DNA from 4 places in the Buttiauxella sp. WJP83 genome. Region 2 is predicted to be linked to each of the others. Evidence: predicted binding sites of a transcription regulator. Region 2 holds the regulator's gene; each other region holds the start of a gene.
What was found. Region 2 encodes Fur, which represses iron uptake genes when iron is present. Its sites were predicted from a motif close to ATAATAATGAGAACNACTATCAA; they were not measured.

Region 1: the regulator Fur is predicted to act here: its motif matches at 4,399-4,421, upstream of sodA (superoxide dismutase [Mn]).
Region 3: the regulator Fur is predicted to act here: its motif matches at 1,857-1,879, upstream of ftnA (non-heme ferritin).
Region 4: the regulator Fur is predicted to act here: its motif matches at 3,074-3,096, upstream of exbB (tol-pal system-associated acyl-CoA thioesterase).

What each region holds. Positions count from the first base shown of each region.
Region 1 covers NZ_CP110080.1:245,743-253,967, forward strand. Annotated here, with positions in the region: gene OH773_RS01080 (MFS transporter) at 1-1,164, opposite strand, end outside; gene OH773_RS01085 (DUF3053 domain-containing protein) at 1,682-2,392, shown strand; gene cspE (transcription antiterminator/RNA stability regulator CspE) at 2,668-2,880, shown strand; gene yiiM (6-hydroxyaminopurine reductase) at 2,945-3,619, opposite strand; gene sodA (superoxide dismutase [Mn]) at 3,698-4,318, opposite strand; gene OH773_RS01105 (L-fucose/L-arabinose isomerase family protein) at 4,593-6,014, shown strand; gene rhaT (L-rhamnose/proton symporter RhaT) at 6,224-7,258, shown strand; gene OH773_RS01115 (hypothetical protein) at 7,526-8,225, shown strand, end outside.
Region 2 covers NZ_CP110080.1:3,345,481-3,353,705, reverse strand. Annotated here, with positions in the region: gene glnS (glutamine--tRNA ligase) at 1-1,653, shown strand, start outside; gene chiP (chitoporin ChiP) at 2,114-3,511, shown strand; gene chiQ (ChiQ/YbfN family lipoprotein) at 3,559-3,885, shown strand; gene fur (ferric iron uptake transcriptional regulator) at 3,976-4,428, opposite strand; gene fldA (flavodoxin FldA) at 4,711-5,241, opposite strand; gene ybfE (LexA regulated protein) at 5,393-5,674, opposite strand; gene ybfF (esterase) at 5,810-6,586, opposite strand; gene seqA (replication initiation negative regulator SeqA) at 6,771-7,316, shown strand; gene pgm (phosphoglucomutase (alpha-D-glucose-1,6-bisphosphate-dependent)) at 7,342-8,225, shown strand, end outside.
Region 3 covers NZ_CP110080.1:1,810,276-1,818,500, forward strand. Annotated here, with positions in the region: gene OH773_RS08400 (glucosamine inositolphosphorylceramide transferase family protein) at 106-1,029, opposite strand; gene ftnA (non-heme ferritin) at 1,266-1,763, opposite strand; gene yecR (YecR family lipoprotein) at 1,980-2,273, opposite strand; gene OH773_RS08415 (RpiB/LacA/LacB family sugar-phosphate isomerase) at 2,657-3,295, shown strand; gene OH773_RS08420 (hypothetical protein) at 3,360-3,596, opposite strand; gene OH773_RS08425 (MFS transporter) at 3,654-5,072, opposite strand; gene azuC (stress response protein AzuC) at 5,289-5,372, shown strand; gene OH773_RS08435 (ABC transporter substrate-binding protein) at 5,574-7,169, shown strand; gene OH773_RS08440 (ABC transporter permease) at 7,231-8,184, shown strand; gene OH773_RS08445 (ABC transporter permease) at 8,189-8,225, shown strand, end outside.
Region 4 covers NZ_CP110080.1:3,926,084-3,934,308, forward strand. Annotated here, with positions in the region: gene OH773_RS18145 (NlpC/P60 family protein) at 1-39, opposite strand, end outside; gene OH773_RS18150 (ESA_00282 family adhesion-associated protein) at 389-892, opposite strand; gene OH773_RS18155 (hypothetical protein) at 995-1,393, shown strand; gene OH773_RS18160 (cytoplasmic protein) at 1,399-1,785, shown strand; gene exbD (TonB system transport protein ExbD) at 1,847-2,272, opposite strand; gene exbB (tol-pal system-associated acyl-CoA thioesterase) at 2,277-3,011, opposite strand; gene metC (cystathionine beta-lyase) at 3,200-4,387, shown strand; gene OH773_RS18180 (DedA family protein) at 4,585-5,244, shown strand; gene OH773_RS18185 (AraC family transcriptional regulator) at 5,325-6,212, opposite strand; gene yqhD (alcohol dehydrogenase) at 6,406-7,569, shown strand; gene dkgA (2,5-didehydrogluconate reductase DkgA) at 7,699-8,225, shown strand, end outside.

The sequences.
Region 1 (8,225 bases), 1.6 Mb from region 2:
CCACGCGACACCCGTAGCACGACCCTGAGTTGGATAGAAACCTGCCGCAAGTGCGGGCATTGAGGATTGTGCGCCGTTCATAATTGTCCCGGCGATAAATACCATCACACCCATTAGCACCAGACTTGAAGTGGAGAAGCCCACCAGGCAAACGAACAACCCTGTCAGCAAATACCCCACCGCGACCACTTTGTTCGGGTTTAGCTTATCCATCAGCGCGCCAATAATCAAAACGCCAATTCCCCCGCCCAGCGGGAAGAGTGCCGTGATAATCGACGCCTGGCTGAGCGTTGCACCCGTTTCACGAATCAGCAGCGGCAGCCAGCTGGTCAGGAGATAGAAAATCAGCAGGCCCATAAAATAGGTCAGGCACAGCATTAGCGTTCCTACCAGATAACGCGGCGAGAAAATCACGCCAAGTGCGGTTTTATCTTTGAAGTGGCCGCCGACTTCGTTAAGCACGAAGCGCAGGTTTTCACCTGATGGCAGTGGCGCGATCCGGCGTAAAATAGTGGCGATATCTTTCTGCGGTTTGTTTTTTACCACCAGATAACGTGCAGATTCAGGCAGCCAAATCATCAGTACCACCGAAAGTATCAATGGCATTACACCGCCTAATACCAGAACGCTTTGCCAGCCGTAATGCGGGATCATCCACGCGGAGACAAAGCCGCCCATTGACGAGCCAATTGGGAAGCCGACAAACATCAGGTTTACCAGCAGAGCGCGTTTACGTTCCGGTGCATATTCGGACATCAGCGTTGCCGCGTTTGGCATGGCTGCACCCAGGCCAAGACCGGTCAGGAAGCGCAGTATGGCGAGGGATGTCAGGCTGGTGGCAAAGGCCGTCAGCAGACTAAAACCGCCGAATACCAGAATAGAAAGTACCAGCACTTTTTTACGCCCAATGCGGTCAGCCATCGGCCCAGCCGTTAAAGCACCCACAGCCAGCCCAACCAACGCGGCGCTCATTACCGGGCCAAGGTCAGATTTCTGCACACCCCATTCCTGCACCAGGTCGGAGGCGATAAATCCAATAATCGCGGTATCAAATCCGTCCAACGCCACCGTGATAAAACACAGTACGAGGATCATCCACTGGTATCTGGAAAACCGATTATTGTTAATAAATGCCTGAATATCAGTTGTTGTTGTCTTTGTCATAAGGCAAGTCCTGCGAAAGGATCAAACCATGGCCAGAGTGTAGGGTCGGGCGTAGTTTGTCGGAGTGATTCTGGATTGTTCGATTATCGAACAAAAATTCGTTAATCGTTCGTTAAATCAAACCATTCGGCAGGCTTTAGGGCAATCAGTTGGCAGGTGTTTGTGTGCGATTATCGTACTGATTCAATAAACATCAACCCGCTCGTAAAAATAAACTGTTTAGTATTAATGGCTTAATATTTATTCAGCGCAGAGAAGGTGTCATCGGAATTGTGATGGGTTTAACAATTAAGCAACATTCGCTTTCGGCGAGTACGTAGCGACTGCCAACGACAGCGTGCCCCATCCTTGTCGTTACGGCAGCAAATTCGCGCCAAAACCGATGTTGAATCGTATAAATTTGCCTTAAGAGATTAGAAGCAAAGGGTATCTTGCGAACTCAGGTTGGACTATCCTTAGCAGCATTATTGGGTATGCATTTTCGCTTTGGCACTGAATGATGAAAGGAGTAGAAAAGATGGCGACAGGTAAGTCCTGGTCACGCTGGTTTGCGCCGCTTGCGGCAATTTTAATGGTGGTGAGCTTGAGTGGTTGCTTTGATAAAGAAGGCGATCAACGTAAGGCGTTTATCGATTTCTTACAAAATACGGTGATGCGCAGCGGTGAACGTTTACCGACGCTGACGACCGATCAGAAGAAGCAATTTGGCCCGCTCATTTCTGATTACGCGATTCTGTACGGTTTCTCCCAACAGATGAATCAGGTCATGGACGATGGCATGAAGCCCGTCGCTGATAGCGTGAACAGCATTCGTGTGCCACAAGATTATATGACCCAGAGCGGGCCACTGCGCCAGGCTAATGGTTCACTTAACGTATTGGGTCAGCAAGTGCAGAATGCCAAAATGCAGGCAGACAGCGCTCGCTCTACCCTGAAGCAAGCTGACGAGCTGAAAACCGTTTACGATAAGGTTTATCAAAAAGTGGTTACTGCTCCAGCAGACGCTATGGCTCCGCTGATCCCAGCCGCACAAACTTTCACGGCTCAACTGGTGCAAGTGGGTGATTTCATCCAGCAGCAGGGGACTCAGGTTGGATTTACCGCGGGGGGGATTCAATTCCCAACGTCACAGCAGGCAAGCCAGTATAACTCACTGATTGCTCCGCTGGCTTCACAGCACCAGGCGTTTATGCAGGCCTATTCAACTGCACAAAGCGCTATGCAGTAATGGTGATTTTCCCCGTCGTCAGGCGGGGAAACCCAGAGGCGGCCTGAGCTCCAGCCCTGTGGATGGCTAAAATAAACCTTGTCATTCATACCGTAAATATGAGTTAATGCACTCATCGGTTTGAAGCACAGACCTTTAAGCAGTTTAGTAACGCAGTCCTCAAAGAGTTATCATAGATACCCTTCGACGTGATCTACCTTCCTTTATCGCTTTAAAAAATCTGTAAAACATTCCAATTGCGCCGGAAGGCAAACTTAATCTAAAAGGTAATATCTATGTCTAACAAAATGACTGGTCTCGTAAAATGGTTCAACTCTGACAAAGGCTTCGGCTTCATCACTCCTGACGATGGCTCAAAAGACGTGTTCGTACACTTCTCTGCTATCCAGAACGATGGCTACAAGTCTCTGGACGAAGGCCAGAAAGTGTCTTTCACCATCGAAAGTGGTGCTAAAGGCCCAGCTGCTGGTAACGTAACTAGCCTGTAAGGTTAGCGTTAACAAAGCTAAAAATTTAAAAACCCGCCTCGGCGGGTTTTTTCGTATCTGGGGTTTATGATCCCATTAAGCGTCGGGAGTTATCTTCAACTTTCCCCGAAATCCGGCGCTTCTGCATGGTGCGCGTCCAGCTCACTGACAGCCCAGCCGCGCTAAGCAAGCGATGATATTGCTCGTCGTCAAATGGCATATGCCAGGCGATGGCAATCGCTTCTGCCACCGAAACATCGCTTACGCGAGAAACCAGCTCCAGCGGTAAATCCGTCGAAACATTTCCTGCCAACACCACCCGATAAAGCCAGCCGATACGCCCGGACTTCTGCATCAGGGAGGCCATATCACGGATACCAAAATGATAGTTGAGCTTGAAACACGGTGAGCGCGGTTGCGTGACCTGAATCAGCGCGTCGCCCCAGCGAAAAATATCACCAATGTAGACATCGTGTTCAGTCAGCCCCTGCGTTGAGATATTTTCGCCAAAAGCTGGGGCGGTAAACTGCTCGGCCTGTTCAGGGAATTCGCGTGCCCAGTGGAGGTAGTGCTCACGAGGATAGTGGCACAACGCACGATCCGGCCCGCCGTGAATGATTTTTTCGGCCTGCTGATCGCCTTCCAGGCCCCGCTCAGTGAGTTTGAGCTCACCGTCGACCTGGTATTTGGCGATAGCGCTTGGCCTGCTGCCAGCATATTCACGAACTTTGCCAATATAAACGTTGAGTGGATAGTACATCTGCTCCTCCCTGTGGCCTGACTACAGATATAAAAAAAGCGAGCCATCAGGCTCGCCTCTCAGCAGTTGCAATGCAACTTATTTTTTAGCGGCAAAACGCGCTGCTGCTTCGTCCCAGTTCACCACATCCCAGAATGCTTTGATGTAGTCAGGGCGACGGTTTTGGAATTTCAGGTAGTAAGCGTGTTCCCACACATCCAGACCCACGATTGGGAAACCGGATACGCCAGAAACGGCTTCGCCCATCAGCGGGCTGTCCTGGTTTGCGGTAGAAACCACAGCCAGTTTGTCGCCTTTCAGAACCAGCCACGCCCAGCCAGAGCCGAAACGTGTTGCTGCTGCTTTCTCAAATTCTGCTTTGAAATTATCAACGCTACCGAAGTCACGTTCGATGGCTGCTTTCAGGTCACCTTGCAGAGTGGTGCCGGTTTTCAGGCCTTTCCAGAAGAAGCTGTGGTTAGCGTGGCCGCCCGCGTTGTTACGCAGAACGGTTTTCTTGTCAGCTGGCAGTTGATCAAGTTTAGCGATCAGCTCTTCAACTGGCAGGCTTGCGAACTCTGGCAGAGATTCCAGCGCTGCATTCGCGTTATTCACGTACGCCTGGTGGTGTTTGCTGTGATGGATTTCCATCGTTTGCTTGTCGAAGTGTGGTTCCAGGGCGTCGTAAGCGTAAGGCAGGGATGGCAGTGTATAACTCATGTTCATCATCTCCATTTATCATTGGACGGCGCATAAGCTGTTAACGCCGCGTAATCAGTTGGTTCATTATAGTTAATTAAATGATATTGAAAATGATTATCAATGCCGTAGTTTTTATAAGGTTATAACTTTTTGTGATGATGGCGAAAATGTGAACACTGTCAGGTGGATAAATCGTTTTTTGCCACCCGCGACAGGATTTGGCATTGCCACAAAGGTCGTCTGATGCCTTTCAGGCGATAGTCGATGCTTCTATTTTGCCTGGAGCATCAACATGTCGCTTAATGTCGCCCTTTTCGGTATTGGACTCGATACCTACTGGCCGCAATTTTCAGGTCTTGAACAACGCCTCACCGGTTATCTACAACACATCGATCAACGCCTTGCACAGCTTAATGTTTCGGTGATGAATGGCGGCCTGATCGACAGCGTTGCCAAAGCCGATACCTTCGCCACACACCTCCAGCAGCAGCCCGTGGATGCCATCGTGCTGTACATCAGCACCTATGCCCTGAGTTCTACCGTGTTGCCGCTGGTGCAGAAGATTAATAAGCCAGTGATTATTTTGGCGCTCCAGCCAGAAATGGGCCTGCCGTATGCAAAAATCCGCGATATGACCGACCGTGGTGAACGCACCGGCGAGTGGCTGGCACATTGCCAGGCGTGCAGCGCCCCGGAGCTGGCCAACGTGTTTAATCGTGCGGGGATCCGCTACCAATTGATCGTCGGTGCATTAGAAGGTGATGACTATGTCTGGCAGCAAACAGCGCAATGGTTACAAGCACTTGAGATGCAAAAAGGGCTGTCAGCCTGCCAGGTCGGTGTATTGGGCCACTATTACGACGGGATGGTCGACGTTTACAGCAACATGACCAACCTGAGTGCAAAACTTGGCGTGCGCTTTAAGCCGCTGGAGATGTGTGAACTGGCGGAATATCGCGAACAGGTCACGGCTGATGCTCAAGGCCGAAAATGGCAGGAAGTGGAAGCATCACTGCAAATCGATGCCACCTGTGAAAAATCAGAACTGCAACGAGCGGTGCAAACCGCCTGCGCCATGGACCAACTGATTGAAAACAATCATCTCGGCGCGCTGGCTTATTACTATGAAGGGCGCAACGGCAACGCTTACGAAAACATTATCACCTCGATTATTCTCGGCAACACGCTGCTCACCCAGCGCGGAATTCCGGTCGCCGGGGAGTATGAAATCAAAAACGTGCTGGCAATGAAAATACAGCAGTTGCTTGGCGCAGGTGGTTCGTTCTCTGAGCCATACGGTATTGAGTTTGCCGATGACGTGGTGCTCTGGGGGCACGATGGCCCGGCACATCCGCTGATGGCGCAAGGCAATGTGCGCCTTGTGCCGCTGCCGGTTTATCACGGCAAACCAGGCAAAGGCGTGTCCATTCAGATGACGGTCAAACCCGGCCCGGTGACATTCCTTTCCATCGTTGAAGATGCGCAAAACGGCGTGTGTTTGCAGTATGCCCACGGGGAAGCCGTTCCTGGCGACGTTCTGGATATCGGCAACACTAACAGCCGCTACCGCTTCCCGTTATCTGCGCGCGAGTTCACTACGCTCTGGAGCCTTGGTGGGCCTGCACACCATTGTGCAATTGGCCTCGGACATCAGGGGGATATTCTGGAAAAACTGGCCTGGTTGCTGGGCGTGAAAACAGCAAAAATCTGTTAATTCTTTTAGCGTTACCTCCACTCGGTTATCGGGTGGAGGGGAAATGAAGAACTGTGACTCCCGTCAATCGCACCCCCTGAATTTTGCCATTTTTACCCCTGCTGCGGCAGCACATAGAAGGTTCACTCGTTGCTCACTCTTTAGACTCGATGATTCGGGGTAGTGAGCTGTCACCCCTACGTTTTTTAGTTAAAACAGAGGGATAAATAATGGATAACGCGATAACGATGGGGATAATCTGGCATCTGGTCGGCGCTGCCAGCGCTGCCTGCTTTTACGCCCCTTTTAAGAAAGTACAGCGCTGGTCATGGGAAACGATGTGGGCAGTGGGCGGTTTTGTCTCCTGGATAATATTGCCCTGGCTGGTCAGTTACCTTCTTTTACCTGATTTCTGGGCTTACTACGGTTCGTTTAATGCATCTACCCTGCTGCCGGTGTTCCTCTTCGGCGCGATGTGGGGGATTGGCAATATCAACTACGGCCTGACGATGCGTTACCTGGGCATGTCGATGGGCATTGGTATTGCGATTGGTATTACGCTTATCGTCGGCACCTTAATGACGCCAATTATTGCCGGAAAATTTGATGTGCTGATTGGCACGCCAGGTGGGCGCATGACGCTGCTGGGCGTACTGGTTGCGCTGGTCGGTGTGGCGATTGTTACCCGAGCGGGGCAGCTCAAAGAGCGCCAAATGGGCATTAAAGCCGAAGAATTTAACCTGAAAAAAGGGCTGATTCTGGCGGTAATGTGCGGCATCTTCTCGGCGGGTATGTCTTTTGCGATGGACGCCGCAAAACCAATGCATGAAGCCGCTGCCGCGTTGGGCGTTGACCCGCTGTACGTGGCACTGCCAAGTTATGTGATCATCATGGGCGGCGGGGCGGTGATTAACCTGGGTTATTGCTTCATTCGTCTGGCAAAAATGCAAAACCTGTCTATAAAAGCCGACTTCTCGCTGGCAAAACCTCTGATCATCAGCAACGTGCTGTTTGCAGCACTGGCCGGTTTGATGTGGTATCTGCAATTCTTCTTCTACGCCTGGGGTCACGCCAGAATTCCGGCGCAGTACGACTATATGAGCTGGATGCTGCACATGAGTTTCTACGTGCTGTGTGGCGGGTTGGTTGGCTTGATTATGAAAGAGTGGAAATCAGCAGGAACGCGCCCGGTAGGTGTGTTGAGCGTGGGATGCGTGGTGATTATCATTGCCGCGAATATCGTTGGATTAGGTATGGCGAACTGATCTCCTGACTGCCCCTGTTTCCACCTTTTCCTTATACATCAGTCCCCGGCATTTTTGTCGGGGATTTTTTTTATCTTTCCCCTGCGTGTTGATCCATCTCTATATTCAAGGAAACCACTCTTTATAAATTGACACCAATAAATAGAAAGACATTATTAATATGTATATTTATCGCCGGATATATCATTAACAAAAATGTTGCCTCACTTTATTAATTGGAACAAAATTCCAACAATTAAATCGGAACCATTAATAAGGGAATATATAATGCAAAAAATGCTAATGGGTTTACAGAATGAGCCTTTATTTCCAACCTACCCCAGCATGAATCCCACACTACGCGATATGGCAATGATGAACGGCTCATTTATTACTGAAAGCTGTTACGTCATGCTACTGACACCAGGTGAAGCACAAAGAATTGCCAGCGAACTCGTCGGCAAGATAGACTTCCTGTTCAGTTACAGAGCGGGGCTTGGAAACATTAAAGATGCTTTCGATGGTTCTCGCACCATTGGGAGTTTAGGCGCGTATTATAATGAATTAAACAAGCTTGTTTTTAACTTCAGAGCGCTGGGTATTCGGGCTATTAAATATCAATACAGAGGTAAGTATTATATAAAAATAACGGGCTATGCTTCCATGCGCCGCATTCTTAATGGTACGCGCTATGCTTTAGACAACCCACAGATACTAGAAATGGCGATTGGTACCCGCGGGCTTATGGAGTCATTTGTAAAAGGCACCAAATTCTGTATTTGCTGTTCATTAGCATGGCGAGTCGTGGAGCTGATATTTAAATCTGATTACGATCTTATTGACTTCCTGGTTGATATTACGATGGATGCAGCGAAAACCATTGTGTCTGGGGTGGCGATTGCGGTTGTGGGTGGGATGCTCACTTTACTTACAATTCCTATTATTGTAACAACGTTTATTGTTGTTGTAATAGGTGTCGCTCTAAATA
Region 2 (8,225 bases):
GCCCGCCCAACTAACTTTATTCGCCAGATCATTGATGAAGATTTGGCTAATGGTAAGCACACCAGCATTTGCACCCGTTTTCCGCCAGAGCCAAACGGCTATCTGCATATCGGTCATGCAAAATCTATCTGCCTGAACTTTGGTATCGCCCAAGATTATCAAGGTCAGTGCAACCTGCGTTTCGATGACACTAACCCGGTAAAAGAAGACATCGAATACGTAGAATCTATTAAACAAGATGTTGAATGGCTTGGTTTTCATTGGTCAGGCAATGTGCGCTACTCTTCCGATTATTTCGATCAACTGTTCAACTATGCGGTTGAGCTGATCAATAAAGGTCTGGCGTATGTTGATGAACTGACTCCAGAGCAAATCCGTGAATATCGCGGCTCATTGACCTCGCCTGGGAAGAACAGCCCATTCCGCGATCGTACCGTTGAAGAAAACCTCGCGCTGTTCGAGAAAATGCGTAACGGTGAGTTTGCGGAAGGCACCGCGTGCCTGCGCGCCAAAATCGACATGGCCTCGCCATTTATCGTGATGCGCGATCCGGTGATTTATCGCATTAAGTTTGCCGACCATCACCAGACCGGCAGCAAGTGGTGCATCTACCCGATGTACGACTTCACACACTGCATTTCCGATGCGCTGGAAGGTATCACGCACTCCTTGTGTACGCTGGAGTTCCAGGACAACCGTCGTCTGTACGACTGGGTGCTGGATAACATCACGATTCCTGCGCACCCACGTCAGTACGAGTTCTCTCGCCTGAATCTCGAATATTCCATCATGTCCAAGCGTAAGCTGAACCTGCTGGTGACTGAGAAGGTTGTTGAAGGGTGGGATGACCCACGTATGCCGACCATTTCTGGTCTGCGTCGTCGTGGTTACACGGCTGCTTCTATTCGCGAGTTCTGCAAGCGTATTGGTGTGACCAAACAAGACAACACCGTTGAAATGGCGTCTTTGGAATCTTGTATTCGTGATGACCTGAACGAGAACGCCCCGCGTGCGATGGCCGTGCTCGATCCGGTGAAAGTGATCATTGAAAACTTCCCGCAGGGCGAAGTTGAAATGGTGACCATGCCTAACCATCCGAATAAACCAGAAATGGGTAGCCGTCAGGTGCCATTCAGCCGTGAGATTTACATTGACCGTGCTGATTTCCGCGAAGAAGCGAATAAGCAATACAAGCGTCTGGTGCTGGGTAAAGAAGTCCGTCTGCGTAATGCATATGTGATTAAAGCCGATCGCGTAGAGAAAGATGAAGCAGGGAATATCACCGTGCTGCATTGCTCATACGATCCGGACACATTGAGCAAAGACCCGGCTGATGGCCGTAAAGTGAAAGGTGTTATTCATTGGGTCAGCGCAGAACACGCTTTACCTGTTGAAATTCGTCTTTATGACCGTCTGTTCAGCGTAGCGAACCCTGGTAGCGCGGAAGATTTCCTTGCAACGATTAACCCAGAGTCTCTGGTTATCAAGCAAGGTTTCGTGGAGCCGAGCCTGCAAAACGCAGAAAAAGGCAAAGCGTATCAGTTCGAGCGCGAAGGATATTTCTGCCTGGATAGCCGTTATGCAACCGCTGAAAAACTGGTATTTAACCGTACCGTTGGGTTGCGTGATACCTGGGCTAAAATAGGCGAATAAAAGATATCGTCTTATAAAAACGTCGCAATTAGCGGCGTTTTTTTTTGCGTTATATTCACCGGTGCATCCATTTTTCCATATTCGCGATGCGAATTAATGTTATTTAGACCTCCGCTTATAATCTTTCTTTTGGTCAATCTGAGAGCATAATAAATTCTTCGTTTTGGTATGTGAGCGCTCTCATGTCGAGCTTTGTCTGTAAATAATCTCAATATTCAGCATAAACATCTTGAGTCGCCATTTGTTACAAATACTCATAAATTATGTGCTCTCTGTCATAATATCGGAATGAACTCTTACAAAATCGTTGATAATTCGCGTCGCGAAAAATAGTCTTATGGGGAGCAGTAATGCGGGAAAATTTTTATAACCGCTTTAGCCGTTAGGCATTTTTACTTTTTTCGCGATGTGACGTCTTTTAACGTCCGGCGATTATTTATACGTCAAAGAGGAATTTTATATGCGTACGTTTAGTGGCAAACGTAGTGCGCTGGCGCTTGCAATCGCAGGTGTCACGGCTCTTTCAGGACTGGTTGTCATCCCTCAGGCTAGTGCAGCAGGTTTTATTGATGACTCAACGATGACCGGTGGTGTTTATTACTGGCAACGTGAGCGTGACCGTAAAGACGTCACCACAGATAAATACGAAACTAACCTCGCACACGCTACATGGAACGCCAACCTGGACTTCCAGTCTGGTTATGCCGCAGACATGTTTGGCCTGGATCTCGCGGCCTTTACTGCTATCGAAATGGCAGAAAATGGCAACAGCGGCCACCCGAACGAAATCGCATTTTCCTCTTCAAACAAAGCTTACGATGAAGATTACTCCGGCGATAAGAGCGGGGTGAGTCTTTATAAAGCCGCAGCTAAATTCAAGTACGGTCCCGTTTGGGCTCGTGCAGGTTACATCCAGCCAACCGGTCAAACGCTGTTAGCGCCACACTGGAGCTTCATGCCTGGTACTTATCAGGGTGCTGAAGCTGGGGCAAACTTTGATTATGCCGATGCCGGTGCGCTGAGCTTCTCCTACATGTGGACCAACGAGTACAAAGCTCCATGGCACCTGGAAATGGACAAGTTCTATCAGAACGATAAAAACACCAATGTTGATTATCTACACTCGTTGGGTGCGAAGTATGACTTCAAAAATAATCTGATTCTTGAAGCGGCATTCGGCCAGGCCCAAGGGTATGTCGATCAGTACTTCACCAAAGCAAGTTACAAATTTGATGTGGCTGGCAGCCCGCTGTCAACCAGCTATCAGTTCTACGGCACACGTGACAAAGTCTCCGACGGCAGTGTCAACGATCTGTATGACGGTACTGCATGGTTGCAGGCATTGACTTTCGGATATCGGGCTGGCCAGGTTGACCTGCGCCTGGAAGGGACGATTGTTAAGGCAGACGGCCAGCAGGGTTACTTCCTGCAACGTATGACTCCTACTTATGCCTCCTCTAACGGTCGTCTGGATATCTGGTGGGATAACCGTTCTGACTTCAACGCCAACGGTGAAAAATCAGTGTTCGCAGGTGCGATGTATGACCTGAGCAACTGGAACCTGGCGGGTTGGGCTGTGGGTGCTTCTTATGTTTACGCATGGGATGCTAAACCAAGCTCTAAACCAACAACTGACGGCTACTACGATGCCGACAATCGTCTGAAAGAATCTGCGTATAGCCTTGATGCGTTGTACACCGTTCAGGATGGTCGTGCGAAGGGCACCCTGTTCAAACTGCACTTCACTCAATACGACAACCACTCCGACATCCCAAGCTGGGGCGGTGGTTACGGCAACATCTTCCAGGATGAGCGCGATGTTAAGTTCATAGTCATCGCTCCGTTTACCATTTTCTGATTTGATTCCGGGCGTTAACGCGCCCGGTTTTGTTAAGGATATCGAACATGAAAAAAATCATTTTGGTTACGGTTATGGCTTTAGGTTTGAGCGCCTGCGCACAGCCTAAAACAGCACCAGAAGATTCAAAACTGAAACAGGCTTATAGCGCCTGTATCAATACCGCCGAAGGGAATCCTGATAAAATTCAGGCATGCCAAAGCGTTTTGAATGTGTTGAGTCAAGAGAAGGAACACCAGGAGTTCGCACAAAAAGAGAGCGTTCGTACCCTGGATTACCAGAACTGCATCCAGGCAACTCGTACCGGTAATGACCAAGCCGTTAAAGCCAAATGCGATAAAATCTGGCAAGAAATTCGCGCTAACAATAAATAATTGTCGCGTTCAGCCAATAAAAAAACCGGTGAGCTTCCTCACCGGTTTTTTTATATCTGACCACCGGGTTAGCGTGGTCAAATGTGCGGATTATTTTTCGCTGATTTCGTGTGCATTTTCGTCGGTACGGCAATCACCTTCAGCGCAGTGACCATAAAGATACAGGCTGTGGTTAGTCAGACGAATGCCATGGCGTGATGCGATTTCACGCTGACGGGCTTCGATTGAATCATCACTAAATTCAATAACTTTACCGCAGTCCAGGCAAATCAAATGGTCGTGGTGATGCTGTTGTGTCAGCTCGAATACGGATTTGCCGCCTTCGAAATTATGACGAGTGACAATGCCTGCATCATCAAACTGGTTTAGTACACGATAAACTGTGGCGAGACCAATCTCTTCGCCCATATCAATCAGACGTTTATATAAGTCTTCCGCACTGACGTGGTGGTTCACCGGACCCTGCAACACTTCAAGGATTTTTAATCGTGGAAGCGTGACTTTCAGGCCGGCCTTCTTTAATGCGGTATTATTGTCAGTCATGCGGAAATTGTCCTGTTGCTTAACGGATCGCTCGGACTCAGGGTGAGCGTTAAGATGAATGCGTCTCATTATAGAACTGTCAATTCTAAATGGGAACCGCAAGTATTATGCATAATCAAGCTAAAAAATGGCGGCTGAGTCGCGATTTATTTGCCTTGTTAGCTATTTAGTCAGGAGGTCATTGTACAGGGACAAACTGAAAAGTTAAAAATTTGTAGCGATTATTTTAATCGGAATAATCTATCAATGTGACGCAGCCAGGTCGCTGCGTCACACCGAGCATCAAGCGTTGAGGATATCAGCCAGGTTCAGTTCTTCAGAAACCTGTTTGACCCATTGTTGAACGCGTTGTGCAGTCAGTTCAGGTTGGCGATCTTCATCAATAGCCAGGCCTACGAAGTGATTGTCGTCAGCAAGACCTTTAGACGCTTCAAAATGGTAACCGGCAGTTGGCCAGTGACCCACGATAGCAGCACCGCGCGGTTCAATAATATCGCGGATAGTCCCTAACGCGTCACAGAAGTATTCTGCGTAGTCTTCCTGGTCGCCACAGCCGAAAAGGGCGACCAATTTGCCATTGAAATCAACTTCTTCCAACGTCGGGAAGAAATCATCCCAGTCGCATTGCGCTTCACCGTAATACCACGTTGGAATGCCGAGAAGCAGGATATCGAAGCCTTCCAGGTCTTCTTTGCTGCTCTTAGCAATGTCATGCACCTCAGCAACGTCTTTACCGAGCTGTTTTTGAATCATCTTTGCGATATTTTCGGTGTTACCAGTGTCGCTGCCGAAAAAAATGCCTACGATTGCCATGAGTAAAATAACCTCTTGAAACTTAATGGTATGGTGGCTGCTATTCGGCCACAGATAGGGCAATCATAGCAGAACACAAAGCGCTGCGGAAATTGCTATCACCCTGATGTGCACAGACTGCAACATCACATTCTGGGCTACAGCATAAAAATTAACTGAGATGCTGCTTCAATTGTGCGAGTAAAATCTCTTCAATCAACTCACTACGACTGATATTGCGCGCTTCAGCCAGATGATTAAGTGCATCTACTGCATCGTTATTGAGCTTTAACTCCACTCGCTTAAGGCCGCGTACTTTATCGCGCTTGAGCTGGTTGCGTTTGTTGATACGCAGTTGCTCATCACGCGTGAGCGGATTAGTTTTTGGTCGCCCGGGGCGACGCTCGTCCGCGAACAGATCTAATGTAGTACGGTCCGTTTGTTCTTTTGCCATGATTAGACTACTGACAGGGAATTCAGGTGGCACGGAGCGGGGTGCTCTGGCGCATTTTAGCGCGCAATCATACATCAGCATGGCTTGCGCGCCAACGCGTTAGCCGCATCTAACGGCCAGTCGGTTTGTTTTTAATCAGTTTGCTGCTGTTCCGTCGATAAAACGATGGATTGCGCGCAAAACAGCATCAGGTTTTTCGGCATGAACCCAGTGCCCGGCACCGGCAACCACATGAGCGCGTGCCTGCGGAAACTGTGCAAGCAGTGTTTCGCGGTGCGATTCGTCAACATAAGGAGACGCGCCGCCCCGGATAAACAATGCCGGTTCATTCCATGTTGGGATAGTTTGCCAGCCGACAATATTTTCGTATTGTTCCCACAACACTGGCACATTGAATTTCCATTCACCGTCAGCAAAGGACTTCAGCAAAAACTGAATCACGCCTTCTTCATCTATATGTTCGCGCATTACCGCTGCGGCCTGTTGACGAGTTTTCGCTTCTGCATCAGTGACGGCATTAATTGCCGCGAAAATTTCATCATGGCGGCGGACGTGGTAATCCACAGGCGCGATATCAATCAGCACTAATTTTTCGATGCGTTCAGGGGCAATTGCGGTTAACGCCATCGCCACTTTACCACCCATGGAATGGCCAATAATAATGGCTTTATCAAAACCATATTCATCGAGCGTTTCCACCACATCTTGCGCCATCGCGGCATAGTTCATCTCAGGGCTGCGTGGGGATAATCCGTGATTGCGAAGATCAATTTGCAGCAAGGTGTGCTCTTGTCCAAGATCGCGGGCCAGTACCCCCAGATTATCAAGGCTACCAAAAAGACCGTGGATCAGGACGATGGGGGAATTACTAGTCGATTGTTGCGCAGTTTGCAGGCGAGCATTCAATTTCATGGCAAAGTTCTTTTTTTTTACTTCGTGAGGTTAGGGTATCATAACGGCATCCTGCCGCTGTGCCGCAAATTTCCAGTTTAATCTGACTTTGTGGTGTGACAAAAGTTTGGCGCTACCCGAGGTTGGGATTTGAACTTATAATCCCAACAACTTGTATTCAGAAAAGATATCGCACTGGATTAAGATGAAAACAATTGAAGTTGATGACGAGCTCTATCGCTATATTGCCAGCCACACGCAGCACATTGGTGAAAGCGCGTCCGACATTTTACGGCGCATGCTGAAATTTACCGCCGGTCAAACTCCTGCTACCCCAGCAACTACCGGCCAAACAGCACCCGTTGCTGCAACTCTGGAAGCCAAACCCGTAAACAAAGCACGCGATCGCGTCCGTGCGGTACGTGAGTTGCTGCTTTCCGATGAATACGCAGAGCAGAAGAAAGCCGTCAATCGTTTCATGATGGTGCTTTCTACTCTGTATACCCTTGATGCACATGCCTTTGGTGAAGCGACTGAGTCGCTGCATGGTCGTACGAGGGTCTATTTTGCTGGTAACGAGCAAACGCTATTGCAAAATGGCAACCAGACCAAACCAAAACATGTTCCAGGCACGCCATACTGGGTTATTACCAACACCAATACGGGCCGTAAATGCAGCATGATCGAACACATCATGCAATCAATGCAGTTCCCGGCGGAATTGATTGAAAAGGTTTGCGGCACAATCTAACACCTCGCGTCAGAAGGAAAGGCCAATGGCTAACCACCCTCGTGCAGGACAACCGGCACAACAGAGCGACTTGATTAACGTAGCCCAATTGACGGCCCAGTATTATGTGCTGAAGCCGGAACCAGGGAATAGCGAACACGCGGTGAAGTTCGGAACCTCCGGTCACCGTGGTAGTGCGGCACGTCATAGCTTCAACGAACCTCACATTTTGGCCATTGCCCAGGCGATTGCCGAAGATCGTGCAAAAAATGGCATTACCGGCCCGTGCTACGTTGGTAAAGATACCCATGCGTTGTCTGAACCTGCGTTTATTTCAGTTCTGGAAGTGTTGGCTGCGAACGGTGTGAACGTCATTGTGCAGCAGGCAAACGGCTACACGCCTACGCCTGCAATCTCGCATGCCATTCTGACGCATAACAAAAACGGTGGCGCGCAGGCAGACGGTATCGTCATCACCCCTTCGCACAACCCACCAGACGATGGCGGTATCAAATACAATCCGCCAAACGGTGGCCCGGCTGATACCAACGTCACCAAAGTGGTTGAAGATCGTGCTAACGCATTGATGGCTGCGGGTTTGAAAGACGTGAAGCGCCTTTCTCTTGATCAGGCATGGGCCAGTGGGCATGTGCAGGAACAAGATCTGGTACAGCCGTTTATCGAAGGGCTGGTGGATATCGTCGATATGGCTGCTATCCAGAAGGCTGGCCTCAAACTGGGCGTTGATCCGCTCGGTGGTTCCGGTATCGAATACTGGCAGCGTATCGCGAAACACTACAATCTCGATCTGACGATTGTTAACGATCATGTAGATCAAACTTTCCGCTTCATGCATCTGGATAAAGACGGTGCTATCCGTATGGATTGCTCGTCTGAGTGCGCAATGGAAGGTTTGCTGGCGCTGCGTGA
Region 3 (8,225 bases), 1.5 Mb from region 2:
CTCCAGAATAATATTGCAAAATGAGCGAATCGAGCTTATGTCTTACTCATGCTCAGTCAAGTTAACCAAGAGTATCAGCAAACACCCGGGCATTCATCTGCTGTTTCAGGCAAAATACTGTTTCCGGTATTTGACAAGGCACTTAAAGATTATCTTTTTTAATGGAGAGAAAAAGCTGAATATCCAATTTTTAGTATCATAGACAATATATGTGTCAGAAAAATTAAAAGTATGAATGCCTGAGCTTTTGTTAATGGTAGGGGAAATATTCGCCACCAGTCGTTCTTCGAAAGTCGTTGGGGTTAAGTTGATTAACTCTTTGATATAAATTGATTTCCCATATGACCCGGGTAAGCATTCCTGAGTAAGAATATAATTTTTATTATTGTTTGAATAAGGCGTTCCGGCACCGCGATGGTGGTAGTTACATAATGTTAACGACGGTTCGATTTTTTTCCAGTCACCTAACAAATCATTTGCCGTGTGAATTACCATTTCATTATCCAGCGTGGTGGATATGAGATAGCTTACGCCATCCAAAGTAAAGAAGACATTATCTGTATATTCGACATCGGAAAGTAACACTTTGACTTTTTCCCAACGCGCCGGGAAATCAGTAGATTGAAAGAGAATAACTTCTTTTCTTTCTGATGATTCCGGGATCATAAATAGTTTGTCATCATGAGAAAAAATAAAAGGAAATGACAGGTGACATTTCAAATCATCAAAACCCTGTAGTTTGATATCTTCTATTTCTTTCATCTCGCTATTCAGAACCCGGCACTTTAGTACGCCTCTCGAGTTAAGGAAACTAAATGCTTCATAGAAGATAAACAGTTTATCTTCTTTTTCGATAATAAAAGGATCGGCCTGAAACGTGTATTTTTTATTAAGAAGTTGTGCTTTGGAATGACTGAGAATATCCAGCGTATTATCAGGGAATGAATGCATGCAGTTTTTAATGACCATGATGTCCCAGGACTCATGGAAGAATAGCTTTTTAATTAATCTATTGTTTTTGTTTAACATTTTTTCATCTTGTCCATGTCAGTTATCACCAGATACAGGAAGAAAATGTTGCTTATTATTGTATGAGTAGAAGCTATGTTCGGCGTTCGGAATACTGCTGTTGTGGAGTATAGACGTTCGGGCAACATTCGCCTTTCTGAAGAGAAAAATCTGGGGGATTTTGCAGGGTAGAGCGATGAACACATTTTGAAAATGAGAACCGGTAAGCATAAAGCATGCTTACCGATTAGAAATGATTAAGCTTGTGTATCCAGGGTAGAAAGTTCTTTATCTACGAAATACAAACCTTCACCGCTTTTACCGACCAGACTTAATTTATCCAGTACAGATTTAAACAGTTTTTCTTCTTCGTGCTGCTCAGAAACATACCACTGCAGGAAGTTAAAGGTCGGATAATCCTGAGAGCTCATCGCTGCATGAGCCAGTTCATTGATCTTACGAGTAATTAACTGTTCGTGCTCGTAGGTTGCGCTAAACAGGCTATCCAGAGAAGTATAATCATGGTCGGGTGCTGGAATAGCATTGATACGAGGCAAGCTTCCGGTATCCGTTAAATAAGCAAACAGGCGCTGCATGTGCTCCATCTCTTCCTGAGCATGGCGACGCAGGAAAGCGGCAGCCCCTTCAAAGCTATGGTAGCTGCACCATGCACTCATTTGTTGATAAAGCAGGGAAGAGTAAAGCTCAAGATTCATTTGTTCGTTAAGTTTTTCGATCATTTCAGCTTTAAGCATGAGGCGCTCCATGAGAATTAGGACTTTAACAATGGCGCTACTTTAATTTTATTATTTCTATAATGCAAAGGAATTGTTAATAATATTATTGTAATGAGAATGGTTGCTAATATTATTCTTTTTTAAAAGCTATTACAGGCCAACAAGAATGATTATTATTTAATTAACGGGATGAGAAATAATTTATTGCTCATCCCATTAGTAAACCCACTCCGGTTATTGAACGGCTATTTCATCTCTCAGATATTTCTCCATTCCGTTGCCCCGACACTGGTACTCAAGGGTCACAGTTTGGTTCAGGCACAACGCGCCGCTGGTCAGAGAGCAGGTTCTGATTGGCTCTCCATAGGGGAATGCGGAGACATAACCCCATTGTTGGCATTGATGGCTGGCTGCTGACTGTGCAACGTAGGTATCAATTTTCGCTCTTTGTAATGGGGCAATATCAAAACCCAGACGAACAACCCCTGCAACTTCGCTTCCTTTGACGGGCTGTGGGGTTTTATTCATGGTGCAGCCGCTTAATAACGCAGCCACTAAAAGCAAATAAACAGATTTCATATGCTGAGACTCAAATGATATTTCTTACAATTTTAGCATGCAGCCAAACGGAATATGACCAACAGCACAAAGCTGCATAATTTCCCTTACGTTAACGAATAGAGCGGCTCTTAAGTGGAATTTAAGGTAATAATCGGCTGGAAATTTACGGCTGTAACCGTATCGGTATAAACCGGAGGGTTTTCATCGGGAAAACGCAGAAGTGTGACCCCATCTTAATTTTTTAAAACTAAATTTCATTAAATTTGAAAGTATGTTTGCTAGATAGTATCGTTACTGCATACCTAAGCTTTTCAACGCGGGAAACCCCGTGACCCAATCAGGAGACGGAAATGAAAATAGCACTGATGATGGAAAACAGTCAGGCTGGCAAAAACGCAATCATTCTTAATGAGTTGCAAGCGGTTGCTGCTGAGAAAGAGTACCCGGTTTACAACGTCGGTATGAGCGATGAGCAGGATCACCACCTGACCTACATCCACCTCGGTATTATGGCGAGCATTCTGTTGAATTCTAAAGCCGTTGATTTCGTTGTGACCGGTTGTGGCACAGGCCAGGGCGCAATGATGTCCCTGAACATCCACCCGGGTGTGGTTTGCGGATACTGCCTGGATCCTGCTGATGCTTTCCTGTTCTCCCAAATCAACAACGGAAACGCACTGTCACTGGCATTCGCTAAAGGCTTCGGCTGGGGTGCAGAGCTGAACGTACGTTATATGTTTGAAAAAGCATTCACTGGCCGTAAAGGCGAAGGCTACCCAATCGAGCGTAAAGAGCCACAGGTTCGTAACGCGGGTATCCTGAATCAGGTTAAAGCTGCGGTAGTGAAAGAAAACTATCTGGACACCCTGCGTTCTATCGATCCTGAACTGGTGAAAACAGCAGTGACGGGCGAACGTTTCCAGAAGTGTTTCTTCGAAAACTGCCAGAACAAAGAGATTGAAGCGTTCGTTCGCGAAATTCTTGCCTGATAGTATTTAATCGCTAATAAAGATGGTCAGCTTTTGCTGGCCATTTTTTTTGCGTCAACACCACTTAATCCACGGTGTGCTGCGTCTGACGTGCGGCTTCAAGATGCTGCGCATCCCAGTGTTGATGGTTGATATTCGCTTGCGGCGCTTCCGGCCATCGTTGTTGTATACCGCCGTGCAGGCTCGGTTTATGTAGCGTAGGGAAGTTTAATGAGGGTGAATGTTCGGCGGGTTCTGCGGTCTTTGCCTGATAACTGATTAGCGCCAGAACCAGCATTACTCTAACCGTTCTCTGTTTCATAACGACCTCAACGACACGCGATCTGTTGCGTTAAGTATAATTGAGGTCTGAAATGCACTATGGCTTTTTGGACACGCTGCTCCCGGCGTTTTGTGGCAGTCGCAGTAAATCAACCAGCCCCAGCAGGCAAATCAGTGTAATCATCACAAACGATATTTTGATCGACATCCCAGGAATTGACGCGACATCGAGCCACTGGCTTATTTTCTCGCCAAGGCGGATCCCTATCGCGCCAAGCGTAATACCTAACCCAACAGACAGCTGCGTCGCAGTGCTAAAAAGCGTATTGGCGTAGCTCATTTGTGACGATGGCACATCGGAAAAGGAGAGGGTGCTGATGCCGGTAAATTGCATCGAGCGGAACATCCCGCCAAAAAACAGAATGGCAACCGTCAACCAGACCACGGTATGCGGAGTGAGAAAGGCGCAGGCTAACAGAGACGCGACATTGAGCAGCCCATTAATGATTAATAGTTTTTTGAAGCCTAACGCTCGAATTAACGACGTGGTGGCAGGTTTCATGGCAAGGTTTCCGGCAAACACCGCCAACACCAGCATGCCAGAATGAAACGCATCCATACCGAAACCCACCTGGAACAGCAGCGGCAATAAAAAGGGTACCGCACTGATGGAGGTGCGGAAAAGCGACCCTCCGTACATCGTCACGCCGAAGGTTTGCACCTTTAAAGCCTCAAGACGAATCATCGGATGTTGGGCATGCTTAAAATGCCAGAGTGAAAACCATAACGATGCGGCGCCCAATAGCAGCAGCCCCAATGTTGGCAGGAGATTGACCTGAGCTTGCCCCAGCATTTCCAGACCGTAAACCAGGCTAATCATCGCCACGGCGGTACCGGTAAATCCGATACCATCAAACGGGCGGCGATCGTCATCATGAATATCAGGAATCAAGCGCCACGCCAGCGCCATGGCAATCAATCCAAGCGGCAGATTGATATAAAAAATCCAACGCCACGACGCATAACTGGTGATGAATCCGCCCAGCGGAGGGCCAATTATCGGCGCAACCAGCGCAGGCCAGGTCAGCGTGGCGATAGCGGTAATCAGTAAATGTTTGGGCGTAGTTCGTAACACCGCCAGTCGCCCGACGGGCACCATCAGCGCACCACCAACTCCTTGCAAGATGCGCATCGCGACAAACTGCTCAAGCGTGTTGGCAATCCCGCACAGCACGGAGGCACAGGTAAAGATCCCGAGTGCGAGGGTAAAGACTTTGCGTGCGCCAAAACGGTCGGCAATCCAACCGCTTGCCGGGATCAACACGGCCAGAGTCAGCAAATAAGCACTCATGCCAATATTCAGATCAACGGCATCGACGCCAAATGTTTTTGCCATTTCCGGCAGAGCGGTGGCGATCACCGTCCCATCGAGAAATTCCATAAAAAATGCGCCAGCCACCAACAACGCCATGCCAGAAATGCCACGTTTTGGTGACTGAGAAGGGGAGTTTTCCATGAATGAAACTCAAAATTAAAATAATGTTTTAAAAATTAATTGAGCCAATTAACCAGTTAAGTATTGGATTTGCAAGCCATTTCATGTGACGAACTTGTAAAATCCACACGAAAAATGTGTGATGTGCATCACAAAACTATTGATTTGCGTGACGGATGTCATATTATGAGCACCATAAAGAGCAAAACCTGTAAAAAGAAAAAACTGGAGCACACAATGAAAATGCGCAAAATCCTGAAAAGCATGTTTGAGCAGTACTGCAAAACCTTTAAAGATGTACCGCCAGCTGGCATGTTTTAATCTGCCTGACTGAAGAAAAACCTGCTGCGGCAGGTTTTTTTATGCCTGAAATTTGAATGTTTCTCCTCTCTGTACCGCTATATATCGACATTTTATCCCTTAGCACTTTTTCGCATATCGTTATGCGTTTTACACTTATTTACAATGTGGGTAAGGGTGGTGCACTATGCGGACTCTATTTGAGATGGAGTCCGTGATTAAATGCGTAAACCCCTGTTGTTATCTGCGTTGTTTGCTTCTTTGGCCCTGGCTCTTTCAGGCTGTGATGATGCGAAAACTGACACTGCGGCAAGTCCTGCCCCGGCAAAACAAGCTTCCCAGGATGGCGGCAATTTGATTGTTGGTATTACCAGTGGTGACCCGTTAGCGATGAACCCGCTGTATGCCAGTGACCGTACTACGCTGACGATTATGCAGGCGCTGTATGCTCCGCTGTATAGCTTCAACGGCGACAAAATCGAATGGGGCCTGGCAGAAAGCCTGACGCCGTCCGATGACAACCTCTCATATCTTCTTAAACTTAAACCGAATCTGAAATGGCAGGATGGCAAAGCCATCACCGCTGATGACGTGGTGTTTACCTTCAACAAATTGCTCGATGAGAAGCAGCACAGCTTCTTCCGCAGTATGTTCGTGTATGGCGACAAACCGATTCAAGTCAGCAAAGTCGATGACCAAACGGTGAAATTCACGCTGCCACAGGTGAGCGCTGCGTTTGTCGGGACGCTGGTACAGATTTACCCGATCCCACAGCATGTGTTTGCTGATGAAAAGGGTGACATGGAAAAGAGCACCAAAAACGATGCGCCAGTCGGTTCGGGCCCGTTCAAATTTAAAGAGTATCGTGCCGGGCAGTATTACGCCCTGACGCGTTTTGACGACTACTGGAACGGTAAACCGAAACTGGATGCCGTCACCTACCGTTTTGCAAAAGACAGCAATTCCGCAAACCTGGCGCTACAAAACGGTGAAATCAACATGAAGATGGTTGATCCGCAAGATGTCACGCGCCTGAAATCGAGCGGTAAATTCGACTTCGTTATTTATCCGGAAGGCCGTCTGGCGTATATGACGTTCAACCAGAACGTCGATAGCATGAAGAATAAAACCCTGCGTCAGGCTATCGCTTATGCCATCAATAAAGATGAACTGGTTCAGGCGGCATTCTCTTCGCTGGATTACGCGCAACCTGCCGCGTCTATTTTGACGCCAGATACGCTGTATCAAACCAACGAGGTTGAAACCTATAAATTCGATGTGGAAAAAGCGAAAGCGCTGCTTAAAGAGTCAGGCGCACCAGCGAATCTGAAGCTACGTCTTGCCTATATCAACAGCAATAAAACCCAGGAAAGCATGGGGCTGTATATTCAGCAACAGCTGAAAAACGTGGGCATTGCGGTTGAATTGATGCCTCTGGATGCGAACGCGATGTCACAGCGTAGCCTGGACATGAAAAATACTGCTTATGAACTGAGTCTTGGCGGTTACATCATGGGTATGGAACCTGACGGTTATAAGTCGCTGTATATGAGTAACGAAGCTTACAACTACGCGCACTACAAAAACCCAGCGTTTGATGCGTTGTGGAACCAGGGTGCGACCGAAACAGACAAAACCAAACGTGCTGAGATTTACAAACAAATCCAGCAAACGGTGGCAAACGATATGGCCTGGTATCCTATTGCTTATACCAACGCCGTGGTTGCCGTCGATAAACGTTTTGCCGGGACGCAAGAAGCCGAACCTAAGCCGGTTTATATGTTCCAGGATCTGTCAAAAATCTATCAACAACAGTAATAAGCACTTACCCCCGGCACTCAGCCGGGGGTTTTATTTTGGGTAAAACCTGGAAAGCAGTATGAACAATCTGTTAGTACGACGCCTGGCGCAACTTGTGCCGATGCTGTTCTTCATTTCACTGGTGTCGTTTTTGCTGGTCAAACTGGCACCCGGCGATCCGGTGCAGGCCTACATCACACCCCGCATGAGCCCTGAGGATATCGAGCGTATCCGTCACAGCCTTGGGCTTGATAAACCGATGTTTATGCAATACCTGTTGTGGCTGAAAAACGTGCTGCAAGGGGATTTGGGTTATTCACTCATTTATCATCGCCCGGTATTAACCATGATTGCTGAACGTATTCCGGCAACGCTTGGGTTGATGGGGGCATCACTGATTCTGGCCATCGTGTTAGCCCTGCCATTGGGTTTGCTGGCCGGAGCTTTCAAACACCGCTGGCTGGATAACTTCCTCAACATGTTTGCCTATATCGGTATTTCAGTGCCGATTTTCTGGTTTGGTATCCTGCTGATAACGGTGTTTTCTGTGCAGCTCAACTGGCTGCCGAGCATGGGGATGCGCTCCATTGGCATGGAGGACTCATGGCTGGATGTGGTTCGTCACGGGATTTTGCCGTGTATCGCGCTGACTTTTTACAACCTCTCGAGTTATGTGCGTTACATCCGCTCTAACACCATTACGCAATTGTCAGCTGATTATGTGCAAACGCAGCTGGCATACGGCGCCACACGCCGCTCCATCTTATTCCGCCATGTTCTCAAAAATGTGCTATTGCCGGTTATTACGTTGTTTGGCCTGTCGTTTGGTGAGCTGGTGGTCGGTGCGTATGTCACTGAAAGTGTCTTTTCCTGGCCCGGTATGGGGCTGCTTGGGATCCAGTCAATAACCTCGCTGGATTACCCGTTGATCATGGCGATGATCATGCTCTCTTCAGCAATGATTATTTTCGGCAATTTATTGGCAGACTTGTTATATCGCGTGGCTGACCCGCGCATTAAGGCGTTGAGGTAAGACGATGAGTAGACGTTGGCAACAAGTTAAACATGGCCTGA
Region 4 (8,225 bases), 580 kb from region 2:
GCGTATATTTTCTGTATCACGAATATTATTGTTATTCATAAATTTGTCGTTTTCAGAAAAACTATTTCTGTGAGAAACAGTCTTTATTCCCAATGATGCAAATTCCTTTGGCATATTAAAAGCAAAGGAATTTGTACTAACAATTAAAGGCGAGAAAAGAAATACCAGGGCAATGATTTTTTTAAAACGAGGCATAAGTCATATCTTTCAAATTCGGGCAAACAAACCATTGCCTGATTAATGGCAACGGGACGAACAACTCCTTTTGGGTGAGCAAATAATAACCACTGAGTGAAATTTATCCAACGTTCATTCGGTCCAATAATAGACCTTGATTTTTTAACCTTAAAAACAGCTTGATAGGGATTCAAGCTACTTGTCAAAATGCTTACACGTTGGCCAGATCGACTTCGGGACGTTGATAATGCGGCCACACCAAAGCCACCAACTCTGGATAAGCATGATGACTGAACTCATCGAAGCACTGGCGTAAATTCAGGACTTCAATATCAGCAAACGGTACTTTTTCACCTTCAGCGCAGCGTTTGCGCAGGTTATCGTAGTAACGATAAATGGCGGAGTTTAAGTCACTGCAACGCCGCTGGGCATTAAACAGTTCACGATTCGCACTCAGCTCATCGATTCGCATCTGCTTAATCGTGGCATAGGCGAAATCAACATATTCATGACTCACTCGCCAATAATAGTCCGGGGTAATTTTCGAAATGAGCGTTGCAAAGTAATCTTCACGTTCGTCATTGTCAGAGAAATTTAATTTAGGGGAAACGGGTGGGATTGGATTCACTCTGGCGCGGGATTTCTCACGCATTAACACTAATACGCCGCACAGCAACAACAGTATTAATACAATAGAATAAATGACGCTTTGCATGGAGGCTCCTGTTTTTTTTATAGTAATTTTGAGGCAATATATTGTCAACGTCACACGTCGTTTCTATAAACTTCATTCTGTTGATTTAAAAGGATATCGTTAATGCTGCCCAACAACCTGGTGCCAGTAATCCTCCCTGTTCTACAGGTTGAAATTACTCCACCAGCAGAAGATAGCGCCCTAACTCCAATTCCTCGGGATAATCTTTTAGATCTAGAGAAAACGATTCTCAGCGCCAATCATTACGCTGGGCAGGCAAAAAACACCCTGCTTGAAGAAAACGATCGCCATTTAAAAGACCATTTATTTTGTGCGGTAAAAATTGAAGCAATGGTGACTGTGTTAAATGAACTCATAGAACAAGAAAAAATCAGCCCTGCCGATTTGCAAATGCTAATAGAAGATAAAAAATTGCAGATAAGTCAGCATTCACAGCAAATCTGGGTCAATCAGTTAACCCAGGAAAAAAGCTGGCCGGTATTTTATTCCCTCGACGAGTAAGCTCAATGTCAGATGTACAGCAACCCACTCAGCACGATACCGCTGCTTCGAATGATGCATCACCTGAGAACACGTTATTGCGTGATAATATCGCTGCTCTGGTGGCCATAAAAAATGAAAATATTGCTCGTTTCACCGAAGGGAAAATTAACATTACTTCAGCGCTGGTTGAGCAAAAGTGGCACAACCGCCATCAAATGTTTCCTTATCGCATGAAAGAAGAAATTTACGGCTCTGTACTCAGTGAAATTCTGGCCCATCAACCGCGGATGAAAAATGTGATTCTTGCCCGGCTGGAGGCGGTTTATCAGCAACTGAGAAATGAGGAAGCCCAAACGCTGTCGCGGACTCGTGCCCTGCTGGAAAACAGCTATAAAACACCGAATTTGTAATGAAAAGCGGCCTGGTTAGTACAACTAACAGGCCGCTTAAAAATAGTGATATTTGACGAGGTTACTGAGGTTTCGTGACTTCTTGCCCAACCAGACCAATCTTCAGATACCCTGCCTGATGCAGCGTATCCATCACATTCATCATCGTTTCGTAATCAACCGATTTGTCTGCGCGGAAGAAAATCGTCGTGTCTTTCTTACCTTCGGTCGCCGCCATCAACGCATTGATCATACTTTCTTTGGTCACTTCATCGTTGCCGATAAACATAGTGCGATCGGCTTTGACAGAAAGATAGACCGGCTTTTCAGGACGCGGTTGTGGTTGGCTTGAAGAGGCAGGAAGGTTAACCTTCACATCGACTGTTGCAAGCGGCGCGGCCACCATGAAGATAATCAGCAGCACCAACATGACATCGATAAACGGTGTCACGTTGATTTCATGCATTTCACCGTTATCGTCGAGATTTTCGTTAAGACGCAAAGCCATGGTATCAACCTACACGCAGTTTCTGAGCCGTACGTACCGGGCGAGCGTGAGAACTGGCTTCTAAATCCAGGTCACGGCTTTGCAGCAGTAAAACTTGAGCCGCAACGTCACCCAGAGAAGCTTTATAGCCGCCAATCACACGGGCAAACACGTTGTAGATAACCACCGCAGGAATCGCTGCAACCAGGCCGATAGCCGTTGCCAACAATGCTTCCGCGATACCCGGTGCAACAACAGCAAGGTTAGTGGTTTGCGATTGTGCAATACCAATAAAGCTGTTCATGATGCCCCAGACCGTACCAAACAGACCGACGAACGGCGAAATTGCACCGATGGTCGCGAGAAAACCGTTACCGCGTCCCATGTGTCGACCCACCGCCGCAACGCGACGCTCAAGGCGGAAACCGGTACGCTCTTTTATGCCTTCGTTATCTTCGCTGCCAGTGGAAAGCTCAAGCTCATTCTGCGCTTCATTAATCAGCATCGTGCTCAGGCTTTTCGCATCAAACGCTTCAGCCATATCACTGGCTTCATCCAGAGAGCGGGCATTAGCCAGTTGCTGCTGCTCACGCTTCAGACGGCGCTTTTGCGACATCAACTCAACACTTTTGCTAAAGAAGATGGCCCAGGTGACGACAGAAGCCAGAATCAGGCCGATCATCACAATTTTTACCACGATGTCAGCATGCTGATACATGCCCCAGACAGAGAGGTCTGTCTGCATCAAATTATTCGTCACTCTTACTCTCCACCACGAAATAATACAAAAACTGTGCGCAATAATATCAAAACGACATCGAATTGATAGTAGTTCTCATTAGTATTTAAAGAGTGCCTGAAATTGTCCATGGATTCCTTGCGCTTACGCAGCAAAAGCATGATAAGTTAGTTTTGGACATCCAGATGGGTAAATAGGGCAACGTGAAGATGACTAAAAAACACATTGAAACGGCGCTGGTGAATGCCGGGCGCGATAAGAAATTCACTCAGGGTTCTGTTAACAGCGTCATTCAACGCGCTTCATCATTGGTTTTTGAAACTGTCGAAGCGAAAAAACACGCCACCGCCAACCGCGCAAAAGGCGAGCTGTTTTATGGCCGTCGTGGCACCCTCACCCATTTCTCGCTGCAAGAAGCGATGTGCGAACTGGAAGGCGGCGCGGGTTGCGCACTTTATCCTTGTGGCGCTGCAGCCGTGGCCAATGCGATTCTGGCTTTTGTTGAGCAGGGCGATAATGTGCTGATGACTGGCACCGCCTATGAGCCGAGCCAGGATTTCTGTACCAAGATCCTCGCAAAACTCGGCGTCAGCACCACCTGGTTTGACCCGATGATTGGCGCGGACATCGCTCAACTCATTAAACCCAATACTAAAGTCGTATTTCTGGAATCCCCTGGCTCACTCACAATGGAAGTACATGACGTCCCCGCCATAGTTCAGGCGGTGCGCAGCGTTGCTCCAGAAGCCATCATCATGATTGATAACACTTGGGCTGCTGGGGTTTTGTTTAAAGCGCTGGATTTCGGCATTGATATTTCGATTCAGGCAGGAACCAAGTATTTGATTGGCCATTCTGACGCAATGGTCGGAACGGCGGTGTCAAATGCCCGTTGCTGGGATCAATTGCGTGAGAATTCTTATCTGATGGGTCAAATGCTGGATGCAGATACTGCTTATATGACCAGCCGCGGGTTACGTACTTTAGGGGTACGCCTGCGCCAACATCATGAAAGCAGCCTGAAAGTAGCCGAATGGCTGGCACAACATCCGCAAGTTGAACGCGTCAATCACCCTGCATTGCCCGGCAGTAAAGGCCATGAATTTTGGAAACGAGACTTTACAGGTAGCAGCGGTTTGTTCTCATTCGTGCTCAAAAAACGCTTAAGTCATGATCAGTATCAGCACTACCTGGACAATTTTAACTATTTTAGTATGGCCTATTCATGGGGAGGGTTTGAATCACTGATCCTCGCCAACCAGCCGGAAGAAGTGGCAGAGATTCGCCCGGCAGGGGGAGTTGATTTCTCCGGTACGTTAGTTCGGCTTCATATCGGCCTGGAGAATGTTGACGATTTGATTGCCGATCTCGATGCAGGTTTCCAGCGTATTGCCTGAATTTTCCAGAAGTGGATACCTGAAAGGACAGTTTTTCTAAATTCATGATGATTAGTTGAGCCTGTGATCAAGGTGTCGCAGGCCATTTAGCGTTACACTATGCTTTCAAAAAAAGGTACGCCGAGAAATTAAGGTGTACCTAATCTAACTACTATAGATTTAGACGCGCCGAATAAAGCGGTTCCACAGGATTTGCCATGGCTGTTATACATCATATCGTTCAGGCGCTTTGGCAACATGACTTTGCTGCACTCGCGGACCCTCATGTTGTTGGAGTGGTTTATTGCGTCATGTTTGCGACGCTGTTTCTCGAAAATGGATTACTGCCCGCCTCATTTTTGCCGGGCGACAGTCTTTTGTTACTCGCGGGAGCGCTGGTGGCAAAAGGGGTCATGAATTTTGTCCCGACATTACTCATTCTCACGACAGCGGCAAGCCTTGGCTGTTGGTTAAGTTATGCGCAAGGTCGCTGGCTCGGTAATACCAAAACAGTTAAAAGTTGGCTGCAACAGTTGCCGCCGCAATATCACCAACGTGCGACGCATATGTTTGACCGACATGGGTTATTTGCCTTGCTGGCCGGGCGTTTTTTAGCATTTGTCCGCACTCTGCTGCCAACCATGGCGGGTATTTCAGGTCTCAGCAATCGCCGCTTTCAGGTGTTTAACTGGTTAAGCGGGCTGTTATGGGTGGGTAGCGTGTCCAGTCTGGGCTATGCCCTGAGCATGATCCCGTTTGTAAAACGCCACGAAGATCAGGTGATGACTTGTCTGATGGTATTGCCGATGGTGCTTCTGGTGGCAGGCTTAATCGGAACGTTGTTTGTCCTCATCAAGAAAAGATTAAATCCTGCATAAGTAAAGACCGCCTCTTAAAGAGCAACCCTGGGTAGCCATTTCTGAGCACTACCCAGGGGCAAAATGGCAAATACAACCCCCTACACCCGCATCCGCGCGGCATCCTCCCCCGGCGTAACGCCAAAGTATCGCTTAAACTCACGGCTAAACTGCGACGCACTTTCATATCCGACACGAATTGCCGCAGTACTGGCTTTAATCCCATCGTGCAAAATCAGCATGCGCGCTTTGTGTAAACGGTAGCTCTTGAGATATTGCAGCGGCGAGGTGCTGGTCACCGATTTAAAGTTATGGTGAAACGCCGAAACACTCATGTTCGCTTCCGCAGCGAGTTGGTCTACAGAAAGGTTTTCTGTGTACTGTGTTTCAATGCGCCTGAGCACGCGGCTTATCAGGCTGAAATGTGTCTGCCGGCTGACCAGTGCTAAAAGCGCGGCACCGCACGACCCCATCAGAATGTGATAGAGGATTTCGCGGATAATTTGCTTGCCCAAAATACGCGCGTCGAGCGGGTTTTCCAGCACGTCCAGTAAACGCTCGGCAGCACAGAGGATCTCTTCGGATAGCTCAGCGGAGTTAATCCCGGTTGAGCAGGTTTGCGGGTGCGATACATCATCTTCGCCGATATCCATCAGCAAGTCCTGAAGCTGCAAAATATCGATCTTAATGCGCAGTCCAGCCAACGGCACTTCAGGTGTGGCAAAGGTTTCACATTCAAAAGGTAGCGGCACGGTCAGCAACAGGTACTCGTTGGCATCGTAGCGAAACACACGATCGTTCAGATAACCCGTTTTATGCCCGGAAAAGAGAATAATGATCCCCGGCTCATACATCACTGGCGTACGCGCATAGGGTTGGGTGCCATACAGCAAACTGACATTAGGCAGTGAAATGAGGCCACTATTTTCTTTTTGTATCAGATAATTAATCTTGTTAGTTAACTGCTGACAAATCGCTTTCCGCTTCATTTTCCCGCTCTCTTGCTGACTTTACTGACGATCTCAGTGTGCATTGAATCTTTTCATTTCTCCAGCCCCCTGGAGGAATAGGCAAGATAAAGGCAGGAATAAGCATTGAGCGATAGCCACCCTGAGCCGACAATGGCTACCATCAAATGCGATAAGCAATGTTATTAATCACCCACAAAACGGGAATCCGATAATGAACAATTTCAACCTACACACCCCGACCCGCATCCTGTTTGGTAAAGGTGCCATTTCCGAACTGCGTGCTCAAATCCCAGCAGATGCTCGCGTGCTGGTTACCTACGGCGGCGGCAGCGTGAAGAAAAATGGCGTGCTGGACCAGGTTTATGCCGCGCTTGAAGGTCTGGATGTTCTGGAGTTTGGTGGTATCGAACCTAACCCGACTTACGAAACGCTGATGAAAGCGGTTGACGTGGTTCGCCAACAGAAAGTGACTTTCCTGTTAGCGGTAGGGGGTGGTTCAGTGCTGGATGGTACTAAGTTCATCGCAGCAGCAGCTAATTACCCTGCCGATATCGACCCATGGAATATCCTGCTGACTCACGGTAATGACGTGAAAAGCGCCATCCCAATGGGCTCTGTTCTGACTCTGCCAGCAACCGGTTCTGAATCCAACAAAGGTGCCGTCGTTTCTCGTCGCGCTACCGGTGACAAACAGGCGTTTATGTCTGAGCACGTGCAACCGGTCTTCGCTGTTCTTGATCCGGTTTACACCTACACCCTGCCACCACGTCAGGTCGCAAACGGTGTTGTGGACGCGTTTGTCCATACCGTTGAGCAATACATTACTTATCCGGTGAACGCAAAAGTCCAGGATCGTTTTGCTGAAGGCATTCTGTTAACACTGGTTGAAGACGGCCCAAAAGCGTTGAAAGAACCGGAAAACTACGATGTGCGTGCCAACATCATGTGGGCGGCGACCATGGCGTTAAACGGCCTGATCGGTGCTGGCGTACCGCAAGACTGGGCAACGCATATGTTGGGCCATGAACTGACCGCGATGCACGGTCTGGATCACGCGCAAACTCTGGCGGTAGTGCTGCCATCTTTGCTGAATGAAAAGCGTAACGAGAAACGCGGCAAACTGCTGCAATATGCAGAGCGCGTGTGGAATATCACAGAAGGCAGCGAAGAAGAGCGTATCGATGCCGCAATCGCTGCGACGCGTAATTTCTTCGAGCAAATGGGTGCACCAACTCGCCTCTCCGCCTATGGTCTGGATGGCAGTTCTATCCCGGCATTACTGGTGAAACTCGAAGAGAAAGGCATGACGCAATTAGGTGAACACCAGGACATTACTTTGGACGTTAGCCGTCGTATTTACGAAGCTGCACGCTAAGTAATTTAGTCATTTGGTTCTCGTTTTTGAGTATTTGGTCCAGACTTAAACCCTAAATTATTCAAGTTGCAGGAAAGCCAACGCCCCTGCAATTTGAATTTTTCGGGTTTAATCATTAAGGAGGAATACATGACAACTCCAACTGTAATCAAGCTCCAGGATGGGAATGTAATGCCGCAATTGGGCCTCGGTGTCTGGCAAGCCAGCAACGAACAGGTCCAGATTGCAATCGAAAAAGCGCTGGAAGTCGGCTATCGATCTATCGATACCGCTGCCGCGTATAAGAATGAAGACGGCGTAGGCAGTGCGCTAAAAAGCGCGGGCATCCCGCGTGAAGAACTGTTTATCACCACTAAACTGTGGAACGACGATCAGCAACGTCCACGTCAGGCGCTTGAAGACAGCCTCGAAAAACTCCAACTGGATTATGTTGATCTCTATCTAATGCATTGGCCCGTGCCGAGCAAAGATCATTATGTTGAAGCCTGGAAAGGGATCATTGAGCTGCAAAAACAGGGCCTGGTCAAAAGCATCGGTGTGTGTAATTTCCAGCTCAACCATCTTCAGCGTTTGATTGATGAAACGGGTGTCTCACCGGTTATCAACCAGATAGAACTCCATCCATTACTGCAACAACGCCAGCTTCATTCCTGGAA